Regions from separate parts of the Streptomyces sp. NPDC093598 genome, predicted to be linked through region 1. Evidence: riboswitches for the same ligand, from Rfam matches in the RefSeq annotation. Region 1 holds a riboswitch; the other holds the start of a gene.
What was found. A riboswitch is a leader RNA that binds a small molecule or an ion and turns the genes downstream of it on or off. The one in region 1 is predicted to bind thiamine pyrophosphate.
Positions count from the first base shown of each region.

Region 1 (5,691 bases):
CGAGGAGCGCCGCCGCGAGTACATCAAGGTCGCCAAGGGCAAGGGCGAGGACGCGAAGATCTCGATTCGCTCCGTGCGCCGCAAGGCCAAGGAGGCCATCGACAAGCTGATCAAGGACGGCGAGGTCGGCGAGGACGAGGGCCGCCGTGCGGAGAAGGAGCTCGACGACACCACCGCGAAGTACGTCGCGCAGGTGGACGAGCTCCTGAAGCACAAGGAAGCGGAGCTGCTCGAGGTCTGATGAACGACTCTTCCTGGGGGGCGCCGCCACAGGCCGGGTACTGGGGGCCCACCGACCAAGGGCATGGTCATGGGCACGTCCAGGGTCCAGGCCACGGGCACGTCCAGAGGGCCGCTCCGGCGGGTCCCGCATACGATGCGTATGAAGCGCCTCAGACTCGCCCCATGCCCATCGTGCCCGACGTGACCGCATTCGGCGGTAACCAGGATGACGACCGGGGGGCTGCTCGGCTGAGCGGCCGCCCGGTCCGAAACGACACGAATCCGGAGCCCATGCCCGACGCCTCGCAGCCGGCGCCCAAGCCGCCGAAGAAGAGCGCGGGTCGCGATCTGAGTGCCGCGATAGGGGTCGGCGTCGGGCTCGGTGCGGTGATCGTCGCGTCGCTGTTCGTCGTCAAGGCCGTGTTCGTCGGCGTCGTCGCGGTGGCCGTGGTGGTGGGCCTGTGGGAGCTGACCAAGCGGCTGGAGGAACGCAAGGGCATCCGGGCGCCCCTCGTGCCGCTCGCGCTCGGCGGTGCCGCCATGGTCATCGCCGGGTACGTGCGGGGCGCCGAGGGCGCGTGGGTGGCGATGGCGCTCACCGCACTGGCCGTCCTGGCCTGGCGCATGACCGAACCGCCCGAGGGCTACCTGAGGGACGTCACGGCGGGCGTCTTCGCGGCGTTCTACGTGCCGTTCCTCGCGACCTTCGTCGCGATGATGCTGACCGCGGACGACGGGCCGCAGCGGGTGCTCACCTTCCTGCTGCTCACGGTCGTCAGCGACACCGGGGCCTACGCCGTCGGCTGGCGGTTCGGCCGGCACAAGCTCGCCCCGCGCATCAGCCCCGGCAAGACCCGCGAGGGCCTGCTCGGCGCGGTCTCCTTCGCCATGGTCGCGGGGGCACTGTGCATGCAGTTCCTCATCGACGACGGTGCCTGGTGGCAGGGCTTGGTGCTGGGCCTCGCGGTCGCGGTCACCGCCACGCTCGGCGACCTCGGCGAGTCCATGATCAAGCGGGACCTCGGCATCAAGGACATGGGCACGCTGCTGCCGGGCCACGGCGGCATCATGGACCGGCTCGACTCGCTGCTGCCCACGGCTCCGGTGGTGTGGCTGCTGCTCGTGCTGTTCGTCGGGTCCGGCTGAAGCGACCTTCGACGGCGAGCCCCTGCCCCGCCGGGCAGGGGCTCGCCGTCGTCTCGGGGAGACGCCCGAGGGCCTGAAGTGGGACGATGCAGATGTACCTCCCAAAGGAGGCCATCATGGCCATCATCCGAGAGAGTATCGACGTCGACCGCCGTCCCGAGGAGGTCTACCAGTACGTCATGGACGCTCCGCGCATGCCGGAGTGGCAGTTGAGCGCCGTGTCCGCGGAGCGCCTAAACGAGGGGCCCGTCGGCGTCGGCACCAAGGTCCGGGTGACCCGGCACATCGGCCGCCGCGTCATGCCGATGACCATGGAGGTCACCGAGTACGATCCGCCGCACAGCTGGGGCATGCGCGGCGTCGACGGGCCGGTCCGGGCTCAGGTGCACGGCGAGGTCGAGCCCTACGACGAGGGCCGCCGCTCGCGCGTCACGATCGACATCGACTTCGAGGGCCACGGCATGGGCAAGGTCCTGGTCCCGCTCGTCGTACGCCCCCAGGTCCGCAAGGAACTCCCGCGCAACGAGCAACTCCTCAAGGACCGGCTCGAGCACACGGGCGAGTAGAGCGCCCCGCCCCCGGCGGCTCCGACGGCTCGGCTGAGCGCCGCCGGGGGAACCTCCAGCCGTTCCGGCGCAGCTTGAAGACGACGAACACCCCGCACAGGGCCCACACCCCGAGGAAGGCCCACTTGAACCACGGGGGGCCTTGCCACTTTTCCGCCAGGTGCATCGAAGCCGTGTAGAAGGACATCATTGCTCGCGCGTGCCCGGCGTCATGCGCAGGAACACTCGGTTCCGCGAGGCTGAGCGAATCCTCGGTTCCTGTCTGCCGTGCGTCTGGACCGCTTTCGGTCCCACGAACGCGGCGATCCACTGGCTGTCGACCGAGCGCCGGACCCGGCACGACCTCGAAGTGACGCGAGCGTTCAGCAGCGGTGATCGCGGCAACCGAGCACGTCGGGCGGTCCTGAGCCGTGCGAAGCCGACCAACGCTGACAGGTGGCACCCACGGGTGACCGCCCCCACCCCACTCCGGCCTGGGCAACCGGAGTTGATCTGCGACACTGGGAGGGTTATGCCTGCACCCGGAGAACTCACTTTCGTCGCCCCCCGCGGAGCCAAGAAGCCGCCGCGGCATCTCGCCGATCTCACTCCTGCCGAGCGCAAGGAGGCCGTCGCCGCTGTCGGGGAGAAGCCGTTTCGTGCCAAGCAGCTCTCGCAGCACTACTTCGCGCGGTACGCGCATGATCCGGAGCAGTGGACCGACATTCCGGCCGGTGCTCGCGGGCGGCTGCAGGAGGCGCTGCTGCCCGAGCTGATGACCGTCGTGCGGCATCTGTCGACCGACCAGGGCACCACTCGTAAGACGCTGTGGCGGCTGTTCGACGGGACGCTCGTCGAGTCGGTGCTGATGCGCTACCCGGACCGGGTGACCATGTGCATCAGCTCGCAGGCCGGATGCGGTATGAACTGCCCGTTCTGCGCGACCGGGCAGGCCGGGCTGGACCGCAATCTGTCCACAGCCGAGATCGTGCACCAGATCGTGGACGGCATGCGGGCCCTGCGGGACGGGGAGGTGCCCGGCGGTCCCGCGCGGCTCAGCAACATCGTCTTCATGGGCATGGGTGAGCCGCTCGCCAACTACAACCGGGTCATCGGATCCATCCGGCGGCTCACCGATCCTGAGCCCGATGGCCTCGGCCTGTCCCAGCGCGGCATCACCGTCTCCACCGTCGGGCTCGTCCCGGCCATTCACCGGTTCTCCGACGAGGGCTTCAAGTGCCGCCTCGCCATCTCGCTGCACGCCCCCGACGACGAGCTGCGCGACACCCTCGTCCCCGTGAACACGCGCTGGAAGGTCCGCGAGGTGCTGGACGCCGGCTTCGAGTACAGCGCCAAGTCCGGGCGGCGGCTGTCCATCGAGTACGCGCTGATCCGGGACATCAACGACCAGGCGTGGCGCGGTGACCGGCTCGGCCGGATGCTCAAGGGCAGGCCGGTGCACGTCAACCTCATTCCGCTGAATCCGACGCCCGGGTCGAAGTGGACGGCCTCCCGGCCGGAGGACGAGAAGGCGTTCGTGGAGGCCATCGCCGCGCATGGTGTGCCGGTGACGATCCGGGACACTCGTGGTCAGGAGATCGACGGGGCGTGTGGTCAGCTCGCCGCCACCGAACGGTAGTCTGACCGCCGTAAGAACATCTGCATATTCCGACAGGGGAGCGCCACAGCGCTGAGAGTGCGGCACACGGCCGCAGACCCTCCGAACCTGGCCCAGGTCATTCTGGGTAGGGAGATCGGTCACCACTCGAGCTGTTGCGTCCTGCCCGGGACCCCGGAAGTCCCGGGCAGGACCGCGTCTTCTCCTGGTCACTCCAGGAGGAATCCAGTGAACATCAACGCAAAGCGGCTGACGGCGGCGGTCGTCGGACTCGGCATGGCCGGCACGCTCGCCGCGTGCGGGTCGTCCGACGGCGGTCAGGGGTCCGGTGACTCCAAGACCGTGACGCTCGTCAGCCACGACTCGTGGGCCGCGTCCAAGGACGTCATCGCGGCCTTCGAGAAGCAGTCCGGCTACAAGGTCGACGTCCTGAAGGACGGCGATGCCGGGCAGGCCGTGAACAAGGCCATCCTGACCAAGGACAACCCGCAGGGTGACGTCTTCTTCGGCGTCGACAACACCCTGCTGTCCCGCGCCCTCGACAACGGCCTCTTCCAGCCGTACGAGGCGAAGGGCTCCGACCGGATCAAGGCCGAGTACCGGGTCGATCAGGAACAGCATCGCGTCACGCCCGTCGACACCGGCGACATCTGCGTGAACTACGACAAGAAGTACTTCGCCGATCACAAGCTGGAACCGCCGCGGAGCTTCGACGATCTCGTCAAGCCGCAGTACAGGAACCTGCTCGTGACCGAGAACGCCTCCGCCTCCTCGCCCGGGCTCGGCTTCCTGCTCGGCACCGCCGCGAAGTACGGGGACGCCGGCTGGGAGGGCTACTGGAAGAAGCTCAAGGCCAACGGCGTGAAGGTCGTCGACGGCTGGGAGCAGGCCTACAACGAGGAGTTCTCCGGCTCGGCCGGCGGCAAGAAGGCCAAGGGCGACCGGCCGCTCGTCGTGTCGTACGCCTCCTCGCCGCCCGCCGAGGTCGTCTTCGCCGACCCGAAGCCGAGCACGGCGCCGACCGGGGTCGCCGAGGGCACCTGCTTCCGGCAGGTCGAGTACGCGGGGCTGCTCAGCAACGCGAAGAACACCAAGGGCGGCAAGGCGTTCCTGGACTTCCTGATCAGCGAGCGGTTCCAGCAGGACATGCCGCTCAACATGTTCGTGTACCCGGTGCGCGAGGGCGCCCAGGTGCCGCCGGAGTTCGTGCAGTACGGGCCGCAGGCGAAGGACCCCGAGACCATGGACCCGGCGAAGATCGCCGACCATCGCGACCAGTGGGTCAAGTCGTGGACCTCACTCGTACTGAAGTAGCCGTTCGGAGGCGGGGCGCGGCGGCGCGGTTCGGTCTGCTGGCCGTGCCGGTCGCGTTCTTCGCCGTCTTCTTCGCCTACCCCGTCGCCGCGATCGTCGCGCGCGGTCTGAAGGCCGACGGGACCTGGCACCTCGCACGGATCGGGGAGGTGCTGGCGCAGTCCGACGTCCGGCACGTCCTGTGGTTCACCACCTGGCAGGCGCTGGTCTCCACCGCGCTCACCCTGCTCGTCGCGCTGCCCGGCGCGTACGTCTTCGCGCGCTTCGACTTCCCGGGCAAGCAGGTCCTGCGGGCGGTGGTGACCGTGCCGTTCGTGCTGCCGACGGTCGTCGTCGGTACGGCGTTCCTGGCGCTGGTCGGGCGGGGCGGGCTGCTCGACGAGCTGTGGGGCGTACGGCTGGACACCACCGTGTGGGCGATCCTGCTCGCGCACGTCTTCTTCAACTACGCGGTCGTCGTCCGGACGGTCGGCGGGCTCTGGGGGCAGCTGGACCCGCGGCAGGAGGAGGCCGCCCGGATGCTCGGGGCGTCCCCGCTGAAGGCCTGGCGGCAGGTCACCCTGCCCGCGCTCGCCCCGGCCGTGGCCGCCGCCGCACTCATGGTCTTCCTGTTCACCTTCACCTCCTTCGGCGTCGTGCAGATCCTCGGCGGGCCCACCTTCTCCACCCTGGAGGTGGAGATCTACCGGCAGACGTCCGAGATCTTCGACCTGTCCACGGCCGCCGTGCTGACGCTGATCCAGTTCGTCGCGGTGGGCGCGATCCTCGCCCTGCACGCCTGGACCGTGCGGCGGCGGGAGACCGCGCTGCGGCTGGTGGACGCGTCCGTGACCGCGCGCCGGCCGC
Region 1 is NZ_JBIWIV010000010.1:97,615-103,305, forward strand. It holds gene frr (ribosome recycling factor) at 1-241, shown strand, start outside; gene ACIRDU_RS26305 (phosphatidate cytidylyltransferase) at 241-1,368, shown strand; gene ACIRDU_RS26310 (SRPBCC family protein) at 1,485-1,934, shown strand; gene rlmN (23S rRNA (adenine(2503)-C(2))-methyltransferase RlmN) at 2,446-3,552, shown strand; TPP riboswitch at 3,577-3,683, shown strand; gene ACIRDU_RS26320 (thiamine ABC transporter substrate binding subunit) at 3,808-4,845, shown strand; gene ACIRDU_RS26325 (ABC transporter permease) at 4,884-5,691, shown strand, end outside.

Region 2 (5,691 bases), on a different contig from region 1:
GCCGGTCAGCCGCATGCCGCACCTCGGCTACGACCGCCCGGGGTTCACCAGCCCGGACGACGGCGACCGCGGCTCGCGCCCCAGCTTCAGCAGTCCGGACTACACCAGCCCGGACTTCGGAGGACCGGAGCATCAGCCGGAGTAGCCGTCGGATCCCGTCCGAGCAGGCACCTCCCACAGGCCGGGGGACCATCGGCCCCCGGGCCTGTGCGCGGCCGGGTCAGTCCGCGATGGGCAGGTACACACGGTTCCCGCTGGCCGCGAACTCCTTCGACTTCAGGGCCATGCCCTCCTCGATCTCGGTCCGGGTGCCGCCGTGTTCACGGCGGATGTCCTGTGAGATCTTCATGCTGCAGAACTTGGGACCGCACATCGAGCAGAAGTGAGCCGTCTTGGCCGGCTCGGCGGGCAGGGTCTCGTCGTGGAACTCCCGTGCCGTGTCCGGGTCGAGGGCCAGGTTGAACTGGTCCTCCCACCGGAACTCGAAACGGGCGTCGGAGAGGGCGTCGTCCCACTCCTGCGCACCCGGGTGTCCCTTGGCGAGGTCGGCTGCGTGGGCGGCGATCTTGTAGGTGATGACGCCGGTCTTGACGTCGTCACGGTTCGGCAGGCCCAGGTGCTCCTTGGGCGTCACGTAACACAGCATCGCCGTGCCCCACCAGGCGATCATCGCGGCGCCGATGCCGGAGGTGATGTGGTCGTACGCCGGGGCGACGTCCGTGGTCAGCGGGCCGAGCGTATAGAACGGAGCTTCATCGCAGATCTCCTGCTGAAGGTCGATGTTCTCCTTGATCTTGTGCATCGGGACGTGGCCCGGGCCCTCGATCATGGTCTGAACGTTGAAACGCTTCGCGATCCGGTTGAGTTCCCCGAGTGTGCGCAGCTCCGCGAACTGCGCCTCGTCGTTGGCGTCCGCGATCGAGCCGGGCCTGAGGCCGTCGCCGAGCGAGTACGTGACGTCGTACGCGGCGAGGATTTCGCAGAGCTCCTCGAAGTTCTCGTACAGGAACGACTCCTTGTGGTGCGCGAGGCACCAGGCGGCCATGATCGAACCGCCGCGGGAGACGATGCCGGTCTTGCGGTTCGCCGTCAGGGGCACGTACGCCAGACGCACGCCCGCGTGGACCGTCATGTAATCCACGCCCTGCTCGGCCTGTTCGATGACCGTGTCCTTGTAGATCTCCCAGGTCAGCTCTTCGGCCCGGCCGTCGACCTTCTCCAGGGCCTGGTAGAGCGGCACGGTGCCGATGGGGACGGGAGAGTTGCGCAGCACCCACTCGCGGGTGGTGTGGATGTTGCGGCCGGTGGACAGGTCCATGACCGTGTCGGCGCCCCAGCGGGTCGCCCAGGTCATCTTCTCCACCTCCTCCTCGATGGAGGACGTCACCGCCGAGTTGCCGATGTTGGCGTTGACCTTCACCAGGAACCGCTTGCCGATGATCATCGGCTCGATCTCCGGGTGGTTGACGTTGGCCGGCAGCACAGCCCGGCCGGCGGCGATCTCGTCGCGCACGACCTCGGGCGACACGTTCTCCCGGATGGCGACGTACTCCATCTCGGGCGTGATCTCGCCGCGGCGGGCGTACGCGAGTTGCGTGACCGCCTGTCCCTCCCTGCCGCGGCGCGGCTGGCGCGGCCGGCCGGGGAAGACCGCGTCCAGGTTGCGGAGACCGCCGCGGGGCGAGGTGTGCTTGATGCCGTCGTCCTCGGGGCGGACGGGGCGGCCCGCGTACTCCTCGGTGTCACCGCGGGCGATGATCCAGTTCTCGCGCAGCGGCGCCAGGCCCCTGCGGACGTCGGTGTCGACGAGTGGATCGGTGTACGGACCCGACGTGTCGTACAGCGTGATCGACTGGCCGTTGGTGAGGTGCACCTGACGGACCGGCACGCGCAGGTCGGGGCGGGTGCCCTCGACGTACGCCTTGTGCCAGCCGATGGACTTTCCGGCCTCCTCGGACTTCTCGTCCTGAACGGAGGCAGGCGTGCGTGCGTCCTTGCTGGTCATCAGACCTACTCCCTACGCCGGCATTACCCGGTAACAGGTTCGGCGGTCGACGCAGCGGTTTCCGTCCGGCGACGTTTCGTGTGAAACATCACTCGACTCCGGCGATGTTTCATGTGAAACATCGCTGGGACGGAGGTCAGCGCCCTCTCAGCCCGGTGCTCCGAGCTCCCGCGTGTACAAAAGGTGCCCCCACGCTAGCGGCAATTCTGGCGCGGTGAACAGAGGGCCCCCCTCGTTCTTGCGATGATCGGTCGGTGACCACGACGCAGCGTCCCCCCTACCCACCACCCGAGCCGCCCCGCGGATCCGGCGCCGGAAACGGCGACGGCCGTGGCAACGGCCATGGTTTCGCCACCGGGGCCGGGAGAGAGCCGACCAGGGGGCAGAGCCCTGCGCCCGGGTACGGGCGTGGCTCGGATTTCGCCCCCGGGGGCGGCGGCGAACGTGGTCCCGGCTCCGACAGCGAGTACGGCTCGGGTACCGGCGGAGAGTACCGCTCGGGCTCCGGCGGTGAGCGTGGTCCCGGCTCCGGCGGTGAGTACCGCTCGGGTACCGGCGGTGCATACGGTTCCCGTCCCAGCGGTGAGTACGGGCCGGGCTCCGGTGGCGGCCAGGGTGGCGGCTATTCCGGTGGCGGCCACGGCGGTCCCGTCGGGGGGCAGGGCCCCGGCCCCCGTGGCGGGCACGATTCAGGGTCGGGCGGAGGTGATGGGCACGGCCACGGTGGAGGCGACGGGCACGGTGGAGGCGACGGGCACGGTGGAGGCGACGGGCACGGAGGGCACGGCCCCGGCTCCGCACCGGGTGGCGGGCATGGACACTCGCACAACCACGGTCCGGCCACGCCCGTCTCCATGCACCTGCGCAAGGTCATCGCGGCGGTCCTGATCCCGTTCGCCGTGGCGGTGCTGGTCGGTCTCGCCGTGCTGTGGCCGGGCGGCGCCCCGGCGCACGAGCGCACCGGCGTCGGCTTCGACCGGCAGACGCAGGATGCCACGGTCACCAAGGTGGTCGAGGTGAGCTGCAGGGAGGCCGGCGCCTCGGGCGTTCCGCCGACCGGCGACACCTCCACCGCGGAGGGTTCCTCGGCGGTGCAGCAGGAGAAGGGCACCTGCAAGCGGGCGACGATCCGGGTCGACAGCGGCGACGACAAGGGCCGTACGTTCACTGAGATCGTCCAGCCGGACCAGTCCCGCCAGTTGCACGAGGGCCAGGAGGTCGTGGTCGCCTACGAGCCCTCGGCACCGAAGGACCTGCAGTACTCGGTCACCGACATCAACCGCCGTCTGCCCATGGCGCTGCTCGCCGGCATCTTCGCGCTCGCCGTCGTGGTCGTCGGGCGGCTGCGGGGGGTCATGGCCCTGGTGGCGCTGGCCATGAGCTTCCTGGTGCTGAACTTCTTCATCCTGCCCGCGATCCTGCAGGGCTCGAACCCCTTGGTCGTGGCGGTGGTGGGCGCGAGCGCCATCATGCTCATCGCCCTGTACCTGTGTCACGGCCTGTCGGCCCGGACTTCCGTGGCGGTGCTCGGCACCCTCATCTCCCTGCTGCTGATCGGCATCCTGGGCTCGGTGTTCATCGACTGGGCCGCGCTCACCGGCAACACCGACGACAACACCGGCCTGATCCACGGCCTCTACCCGACGATCGACATGAGCGGTCTGCTGCTGGCCGGCGTCATCATCGGCTCGCTGGGCGTACTCGACGACGTGACGGTCACGCAGACATCGGCGGTCTGGGAGCTGCACGAGGCCAATCCGTCGATGGGCTGGCGCGGGCTCTACCGCGCGGGCATCCGGATCGGCCGCGATCACATCGCCTCGGTCGTCAACACGCTCGTCCTCGCCTACGCGGGTGCGGCGCTGCCGCTGCTGCTGCTGTTCTCGATCGCGCAGAGCAGTGTGGGGACGGTCGCCAACAGCGAGCTGGTCGCGGAGGAGATCGTGCGCACACTGGTCGGTTCGATCGGCCTGGTCGCTTCGGTGCCGGTCACCACGGCCCTGGCGGCGCTGGTCGTCTCGGCCGACCGCCCCGGAGCGGAGCCCGCCCCGGAGGCCTCCGTGGCGGCACGCGGGGGGAGGGGGAGGCGCCGCAAGCGCTGACGCGTCCGCGTGGCGGAGGCCTGTGCACAGCATCGGGCGCAGCGGATGAAGCGGCCCCGCGCTCAGGCCGCTCCGCTGTGCGACGCCCGGCCCCGGGGAGCGGCGCCGACTCCGAGCGACTCGGCCTCAGGCCCCCTCCCGGACGTCGGGGCCTCGCGGCGTCCCGCACATCAGTGAACTCGGCAGCGCCTCGCACACCCGTCGTCTCGGCAGCGTCCGGCATGTCCGTCGTCTCGGCCGCGTGCAGCACATCCACCGCCCCGCGGGCGTCCCGCACACCCGCCGCCTCGGCCGCGCCGCACATTCGCCGGCCGGTTCGCGCCGCGCCTCCCGGCGCATCAACCGCAGCGGCCGGGCCTCCTCCGGCGGAAAGAGCCCCTGCCCCACCGCGAGAAGATCGCCCGGTCATACGAAGATCGCAGGAAGAAGCGTTCCTGCACAGCTCGGCGGCATCCGGTGAAGCGTTACTCCACCGTGCCGCCGGATCCATGTGTCAGCCGGCGCCCTGCTCGGCGAGGATGCGGTCCAAGGCCTCGTCCAAGTGGGCGTCGAAGTCGGCGAGTGAGCCCTCCTGGCCCAGCGGCACCAGCTTGTCCGTACGGTCGAGGAAAGCGACGAGCGGTGCCGTCGACGACCGGAACAACGCCTGGTCGCTGCCCACCTGAAGCCGGATCAACACCTCGCCCAACGCGTCGGGGTCGACGGGCGTGACCCGCACATCGCCCTCCCCGCACGGCCGGCCGACCCCGTCGATCAGCAACTCCCGCCCAAAAGCCCACGTCACCGGGGCATCACCGGGCAAGTGGAAAGTCAGCCGGACGGCATAGGGATCACTGGACTCATAGCGCAGCTCCACCGGAATGCGGAAGGAGAGCTCCTCGGACACGAGAAAGCTCATCATGACCTCTGCTTGTACGGACTCGCGCATCGATAACCCCGTCATTCGCCGTGACTGGCCGGGAACGAACCTCTGACACTTGGTGGAATCTTGCTGAACGTACACAGCAGATCACAAGGAGTGAGTTTTCACATACTGATAGAGAGCGCGAGCGAGCCGAGCACGCGCCCCATCTCGGCCTGCAACTGCCGGGCCGCGGGCAGCAACCGGTCGGCCTGGTGTGCGGGGAGTGAGATGGCCATCGTCGCGGCCGTGGTGCCGAGGGTGAGCGGAATCGCGGCGCAGACCGTGCCCAGGGCGTACTCCTGACGCTCGATCACCGGTTCCATGCGCCGGATCCGCTCCAAACGCCGGAGCAGGCTGTGGTTGTCGCGCACCGTGTACGGCGTGAGGGGCTGCACCGGGTAGCGGTCGAGGTGGTCACGGCGCGCGTCCTCGTCCAGCTGGGACAGCAGGCACTGCCCGACGGCGTGCGCGTGCCCGGTCTCCCGGAAGTCGGCCCACTCCTCGACCGCCGGGTTGCCCGGGGTGTCGGAGACGCACATGACCTCGACCTCGCCCTCGCGGTACACCGCGTAGTACACGGGGACGCCCAGGACGTCCCGCCAGTGCGCGAGCGCGTCGACGACCGTGCTGCGACGTTTCTGCCGCGCTCCGCTGCTGCTCAGCCGCTCCGCCGCCGCGCC
Region 2 is NZ_JBIWIV010000003.1:183,435-189,125, forward strand. It holds gene ACIRDU_RS12630 (hypothetical protein) at 1-145, shown strand, start outside; gene thiC (phosphomethylpyrimidine synthase ThiC) at 221-2,005, opposite strand; TPP riboswitch at 1,998-2,187, opposite strand; gene ACIRDU_RS12640 (YibE/F family protein) at 2,860-4,107, shown strand; gene ACIRDU_RS12645 (SsgA family sporulation/cell division regulator) at 4,601-5,035, opposite strand; gene ACIRDU_RS12650 (IclR family transcriptional regulator) at 5,134-5,691, opposite strand, start outside.
Region 2: another riboswitch for thiamine pyrophosphate. It lies ahead of thiC (phosphomethylpyrimidine synthase ThiC); the one in region 1 lies ahead of ACIRDU_RS26320 (thiamine ABC transporter substrate binding subunit).